Regions from separate parts of the Streptomyces daliensis genome, predicted to be linked through region 2. Evidence: riboswitches for the same ligand, from Rfam matches in the RefSeq annotation. Region 2 holds a riboswitch; the other holds the start of a gene.
The links. A riboswitch is a leader RNA that binds a small molecule or an ion and turns the genes downstream of it on or off. The one in region 2 is predicted to bind glycine.
Positions count from the first base shown of each region.

Region 1: linked by a shared signal. The riboswitch ahead of gcvT (glycine cleavage system aminomethyltransferase GcvT) and the one ahead of gcvP (aminomethyl-transferring glycine dehydrogenase) in region 2 are both predicted to bind glycine.

Region 1 is NZ_BAAGSO010000078.1:144,427-147,792, forward strand. Features, by position in the region: gene ACYVOO_RS17715 (AAA family ATPase) at 190-870, opposite strand; glycine riboswitch at 1,057-1,190, shown strand; gene gcvT (glycine cleavage system aminomethyltransferase GcvT) at 1,335-2,462, shown strand; gene gcvH (glycine cleavage system protein GcvH) at 2,646-3,026, shown strand; gene glyA (serine hydroxymethyltransferase) at 3,080-3,366, shown strand, end outside.
Region 2 is NZ_BAAGSO010000139.1:10,340-13,705, reverse strand. Features, by position in the region: gene gcvP (aminomethyl-transferring glycine dehydrogenase) at 1-1,905, opposite strand, end outside; glycine riboswitch at 2,102-2,199, opposite strand; partial or broken gene ACYVOO_RS40165 (PRC-barrel domain-containing protein) at 2,342-2,740, shown strand; gene ACYVOO_RS40160 (DNA polymerase IV) at 2,635-3,366, opposite strand, start outside.

The sequences.
Region 1 (3,366 bases), on a different contig from region 2:
CGCGCTCTGTCCCCGTGCGCGGCCCGTCACCGCTGAGCGGTGACGGGCCGCGCGCGTCCGGGGCGCCGCGAACACTCCGGTACGCGCCGGAACGCACCGGAACACGCCCCGGACGCATCCCGGAAGCGGCCCCGGAAAACGCCCCGAACCGTGCCCCTGCTCGTCCCCTACGTGCCCCTGCTCGCCCCTCTACTCGAACGCCACCCCGCACAGCGCACCCGCCGCCTCCCGGTCCAGCAGCACGACCGAGGAGCAGCCCTCGGGCACCCGCCCCGCCTCCGCCTGCGCTATCAGGCGGCCCACGGCCCTGCGGTGCCGGGCGAAGGCGTACCCGGAGACGCCCCGGCCCCGCTCGGCCTGGCCCTCCAGGGCGACCACGGGCGGCACGTCGAGGAGCACCAGGTGCAGTCCCCTGCCGCGCCGCCGCGCGTCCCTGGCCAGCCAGCCGCGCACCCAGCCCTGCGTCCCGCAGTCGTGGACGACGACGCTCGCGCCCGAGGCCAGCGCCCGCCGCAGCCCCGCGTAGTGCGCGAGGCGGACCAGGGGGCGGTAGACGCCGTAGGGCAGCCAGCGGGGCAGCCTGGCCTCCCAGCGCTCCCTGGTGTCCTGCGAGTCGATCCTGCTGACGGTGTCGTGGAGAGCCACCGTGCGCCGGATCAGCGTCGACTTGCCGCTGCCCGGCAGTCCCGAGACCACGACCAGGTCACCCGCCGCGAAGCGCAGCGTGCGTCTGGCGGCGGTGCCGCGCAGATCCCGCTCCAGGACGGGCACGGGGGCCTGCGCGGGCACCACCGCACCCGCACCGCCTCCCGCTCCGCCCCCCGTGACCGTCGCGGTCACCGTCGCGTAAGCACTGCGCAGACTGCCCACCTGATCGCCCTCCCCGGATACCTGCGTTTCCCGGGGGCCTCCCCCGGGCCCCCGGCGCTCCACCGCGGCTTTCCCCGAGAGTGTCAAGAAAAGGTAATGCGGTTCAAGACGATTGCTTCCCCGCCAGGAGCACCACGGGTACCCGCGCCGTGCCATGATGTGCGGGCCAACTCCATACAGGCCGCTTGAATCCGCGCGGGAGAGTCCCCGTCCGTACGCCGTCCGCCCCTCGCACAGTGTGCACGGAGGCGGCGTCCACGGGGCGCCGAAGGAGCAAGTCCTCCCTTGAATCTCTCAGGCCCCGATACCGCACAGGATGAGGCAGATCTGAAAAGCGAGCCGCCGCGCGGCTCCACCCAAGGTGCAAGCCGAGGCCCACGGGAACGGGCTCCTGGCGAACCTCTCAGGTTCCGATGACAGATGGGGAGGACATCCGGTCACTTGCCCCCTGGAGCCTGTCTGACATGAGCGACACCCCTCGTAAGACCGCACTCGACGCCACTCATCGCGCGCTCGGCGCGACGATGACCGACTTCGCGGGCTGGGACATGCCGCTGCGCTACGGCAGCGAGCGTGACGAACACCACGCCGTCCGCACCCGCGCGGGCCTGTTCGACCTCTCCCACATGGGTGAGATCACCGTCACGGGCCGGGACGCCGGGGCGCTGCTGGACTATTCGCTGGTCGGCAACCTGTCGGCGGTCGCCGTCGGCCGCGCCCGCTACACCATGATCTGCGACGAGGACGGCGGCATCCTCGACGATCTGATCGTCTACCGCACCGGCGAGGAGACCTACATGGTCGTCGCCAACGCGGCCAACGCGCAGGTGGTCCTGGACGCGCTCACCGCGCGCGCCGAGGGCTTCGGCGCCGAGGTGCGCGACGACCGCGACGCCTACGCGCTGCTCGCGGTCCAGGGCCCCGAGGCCGTCGGCATCCTGCGAACGCTGACCGACGCCGGTCTGGACGGGCTGAAGTACTACGCGGGCCTGCCGGGCACGGTCGCGGGCAAGGACGCGCTCATCGCCCGTACGGGCTACACCGGCGAGGACGGCTTCGAGCTGTTCGTCGCGCCAGGTGACGCCGTCGCCGTGTGGGAGGCGCTGACGGAGGCGGGCTCCGGCGCGGGGCTCGTCCCGTGCGGCCTGAGCTGCCGGGACACGCTGCGCCTGGAAGCGGGGATGCCGCTGTACGGGCACGAGCTGAGCACGTCGACCACGCCCTTCGACGCGGGTCTCGGCCGGACGGTGAAGTTCGAGAAGACGACGAACGAGGGACGTTTCGTCGGGCGCGAGCCCCTGGAGGCGGCGGCCGAGCGGGCGCGGAACAGCCCGCCGCGCAAGCTGGTCGGCCTGATCGCCGAGGGCCGCCGGGTGCCGCGCGCGGGGTACGGGGTGGTCTCGGCCGAGGGCGAGGTGATCGGCGAGGTCACCTCAGGGGCCCCTTCCCCGACCCTCGGCAAGCCGATCGCCATCGCCTACGTGGACGCCGCGCACGCGGAGCCGGGCACCAAGGGGGTCGCGGTGGACATCCGCGGTTCCCACGAGCCGTACGAGGTGGTCGCGCTGCCCTTCTACAAGAGGCAGCGCTGAAACCACCCGTCACGGGCCCGTCACCGGCGGACGGAGGCGTACTCCGGGAGCGGACGCGCCACCGTACGGGCATCCGTCGGCACGCACCCCGCGTCGGCCCGTGCGGGCGCCCGCGCTGTGGAACTCGTCCCATCTTCCAAGACCGTTTTCCCCCGCACCCCTCTCATCCAGGAGAATCGCACCATGAGCAACCCCCAGCAGCTTCGCTACAGCAAGGAGCACGAGTGGCTGTCGGCCGCCGAGGACGGCGTCTCGACGGTCGGGATCACGGCGCACGCCGCCGAGGCACTCGGCGACGTCGTCTTCGTCCAGCTCCCTGAGGTCGGCGACGCGGTCACCGCGGGCGAGCCCTGCGGCGAACTGGAGTCGACCAAGTCCGTGAGCGACCTGTACGCACCGGTCTCCGGCGAGATCACCGAGATCAACCAGGACGTCGTGGACGACCCGGCACTGGTGAACTCGGCGCCCTTCGAAGGCGGCTGGCTGTTCAAGGTGAAGGTCTCGGAGGAGCCGGACGACCTGCTCTCCGCCGAGGAGTACACCGCCTTCGCCGCCGGAAGCTGAGCTGCTCTTCCCGTCTCCCACCCACCCCCAGCCGTGCCAACAGGGATGGTTTCATGTCGCTTTTGAATGGTTCTCTCCACGAGGTGGACCCGGACGTCGCCGCCGCCGTCGACTCCGAGCTTCACCGCCAGCAGTCCACCCTCGAGATGATCGCGTCGGAGAACTTCGCCCCCGTCGCCTCGCTGGAGGCCCAGGGCTCCGTCCTGACGAACAAGTACGCCGAGGGCTACCCCGGGCGCCGCTACTACGGCGGCTGTGAGTACGTCGACGTCGTCGAGGACATCGCCCGCGACCGCATCAAGGCCCTGTTCGGCGCCGAGGCGGCCAACGTCCAGCCGCA
Region 2 (3,366 bases):
GTCGTCCAGCTCGACGTCGCCGTTCTCGCTGGTCTTCACGACGACGACCTTCATCCCCGCCATCACCGCGCTCGCGGCGTTGGTGCCGTGCGCGGAGGAGGGGATGAGGCAGACGGTGCGCTGCTCGTCACCGGCCGCGCGGTGGTACGCGCGCACCGCGAGCAGCCCCGCCAGCTCACCCTGCGAACCGGCGTTGGGCTGGAGGGAGACCTTGTCGTAGCCGGTGATCTCGGCCAGCCGCTCCTCCAGCTCCTGGATGAGGGTGAGATAGCCCTGCGCCTGCTCGGCGGGCGCGAAGGGGTGCAGCGCGCCGAACTGCGGCCAGGTGACCGGCTCCATCTCGGTGGTGCCGTTCAGCTTCATCGTGCAGGAGCCGAGCGGGATCATGCCCCGGTCCAGCGCGTAGTCGCGGTCGGCGAGGCGGCGCAGATAGCGCAGCATCGCCGTCTCCGAGCGGTGCTCGTGGAAGACCGGGTGCGTCAGGTACTCGTCCTCGCGCAGCAGCCCTGCGGGCAGCGTGTCGTCCGTCGCCGCGTCCAGCCGCTCGACGTCGGCCTCGACCTCGAAGGCGGCCCACACGGCGGCGAGCTGGGCGCGGCCCGTCGTCTCGTCGCAGGTGATCCCGACGTGGTCGGCGTCCACGTGCCGCAGGTTGACGCCCATGTCGCGGGCGCGGGCCACGATCCGGGCCGCGCCGTCCGGCACCCGCACGGTGACGGTGTCGAAGTACGCCGCGTGCACGACCTCCACGCCGCCCTGCCGCAGGCCCTCGGCGAGGAGCGCGGCGTAGCGGTGGGTGCGGCGCGCGATGGCGGCCAGTCCATCGGGGCCGTGGTAGACCGCGTACATCCCGGCCATCACGGCGAGGAGCACCTGCGCCGTGCAGATGTTGCTGGTGGCCTTCTCGCGGCGGATGTGCTGCTCACGGGTCTGGAGCGCGAGGCGGTACGCCTGGCGGCCGTCGGCGTCCTTGGAGACGCCGACGAGACGGCCCGGCAGGCTGCGCGCGTACACGTCGCGCACGGACATGTAGCCCGCGTGCGGCCCGCCGAAGCCCATGGGGACGCCGAAGCGCTGGCTGGAGCCGACGGCGATGTCGGCGCCCAGCTCGCCGGGCGAGGTGAGGAGCGTCAGCGCGAGCAGATCGGCGGCGACGGTGACGACGGCGCCCAGCTCGTGGGCCTGGTCGATGAGGGCACGCGGATCGCGCACGGCGCCGGAGGCGCCCGGGTACTGGAGCAGGACGCCGAAGACGCCGCGCTCGACGATCGCGGCCGGGATGCCCTCGCTCAGATCGGCGACGACGACCTCGACGCCTGTGGGCTCGGCCCGGGTCCGCAGGACGGCGACGGTCTGGGGCAGGCAGTCGGCGTCGACGAGATAGACGCCCTGCTTGACCTTGCCGACCCGGCGCGACATGGCCATCGCCTCGGCCGCCGCGGTGGGCTCGTCCAGGAGGGAGGCGCCGGAGGTGGGCAGCCCCGTCAGATCGGCGACGACGGTCTGGAAGTTGAGCAGCGCCTCCAGGCGGCCCTGGGAGATCTCGGGCTGGTACGGGGTGTACGCCGTGTACCAGGCGGGGTTCTCCATGACGTTGCGGAGGATCACGGGCGGGGTGAACGTCCCGTGGTACCCCAGGCCGATCATGGAGTGCAGCACCTCGTTGCGCCCGGCGAGGGAGTGCAGCTCGGCCAGCACGTCCGCCTCGCTGCGAGCTTCCGGCAGGTCGAGGGCTTCGACGCTCTTGATCACGTCGGGCACCGCGGCGGCGGTCAGCTCGTCCAGCGAGCCGTAGCCGACCTGAGCGAGCATCTTCGCCTGCGCGCCGGTGTCCGGGCCGATGTGGCGTCGCTCGAACGGTGTGCCGCGCTCCAGCTCGGTGAGGGGGATGCGATGGGAAGTCATCTGCGGAGGCCTCCTGGTCTCTGCGACCTTTGGGGGCACCACGGCGCGGGTGCCCGGATGGCCTCCCCCTCTGTCATCACGACCTGAGAGTTTCACCGGACCGTCCGGCAGTGTGGCCCGCCCGGCCCGGCTTTCACCGTCGGTGAGGAGGGGCACCCGGCGCTGGACCGCGGCCCGCCCTGCTTTCCAGAGTGACCTCGTCCGCGCGGTACGTGAGCCTGAGAGATTCCGGGGAGGGTTTGCTCCTTCGGCGCCTCGGGCGACTTTGCCAGAGGACTCTCCCGCACGGGGTCGACAGCCGTTTCCGAGCCTACCAGCGAGGTAGGACGAGAGGACCGGCTGTGCGCTCAAGTGGCCAATGGCCGAAATCTGCCTTTTCGTTGTACTAAGGACTCCAGGGACTCTGATGGAGCAGCCGCGACCAGGAGGAGGGACCGTGCAGACCGATATCGATCCGCGGAGCCTGATCGGCCGCAGGGCCGTCGACAGCAGGGGGACGAAGATCGGCACCGTGGACGAGGTGTATCTCGACGACGCCACGGGCGAACCCGAGTGGGCCGCCGTACGCACCGGCATCTTCAGCCGTGACGCCTTCGTGCCCCTGGAGCCGAGCGAGGTGGAGAACGAGGCGCTGCGCATCCCCTTCGAGCGCGACCTGATCAAGGAAGCGCCCGACTTCGGAGTGGGCCGCCATCTCTCCCCCGAGCAGGAACTCCAGCTCTACCACCACTACGGGCTCGACGTACCCGTGAGGGGCGAGGGCCCCTCACCGACCACGGCTCCCTCCGTCCCGCCGCTCGCGGCCCGGGACCGGAACTTCGGGCGCGTGGCCGGGTCCGGCTCCGGGTCCGGGTCCGGGGGCTGAGGGGCGGCACCCGGGCGGCGATCCGCCCCGGCGGCCCCGGTCACCCCTGCCGTCGCCGCCCGCGCGGCCGGGTCCCGGTCGTCCGGAGACGGGCCCGTTCCGTCCGTCATCGCGGCCATGGCCGCCAGCGGTGGCGGATCGGCCGGGCTGAGGTCCGGATCGTCGACGGAGAACGTCCGCACCCGCCCCGGTACCGAGCCCGGATACTCGAACCGCACGGTCACCCTGCCTATGCCGCTGCCCTGGACCCATCCAGGGCCGTACTCGGCGTGCCGGACATCGTGCCCCGCCACCCAACGCCTGCCCACGGGCACCTCGACGGCAGGCTCACGCGCCGGTGCCGACGCCGACGCGGGCTCCCCGTTCCGCGGCTGCTCGGCCACTGATCCGGTCCCGGTTCCGGTTGCCGACCCGGCGCCCGCCGCCGTCCCGTCCGGCCCGGCCGCCGGGTGCGCGGCGTCGTCCGCCGCATCCTCAGCAGGCTCACCGGGAGCGACATCGGCGCCGAGAGCGGCACCATCAGCAGCGCCGTCGGCACCACCGGCCGCACCGTCACCACCGGCAGCGGCCTCAGCCGCGCTGAGCGCCTCGGCCGC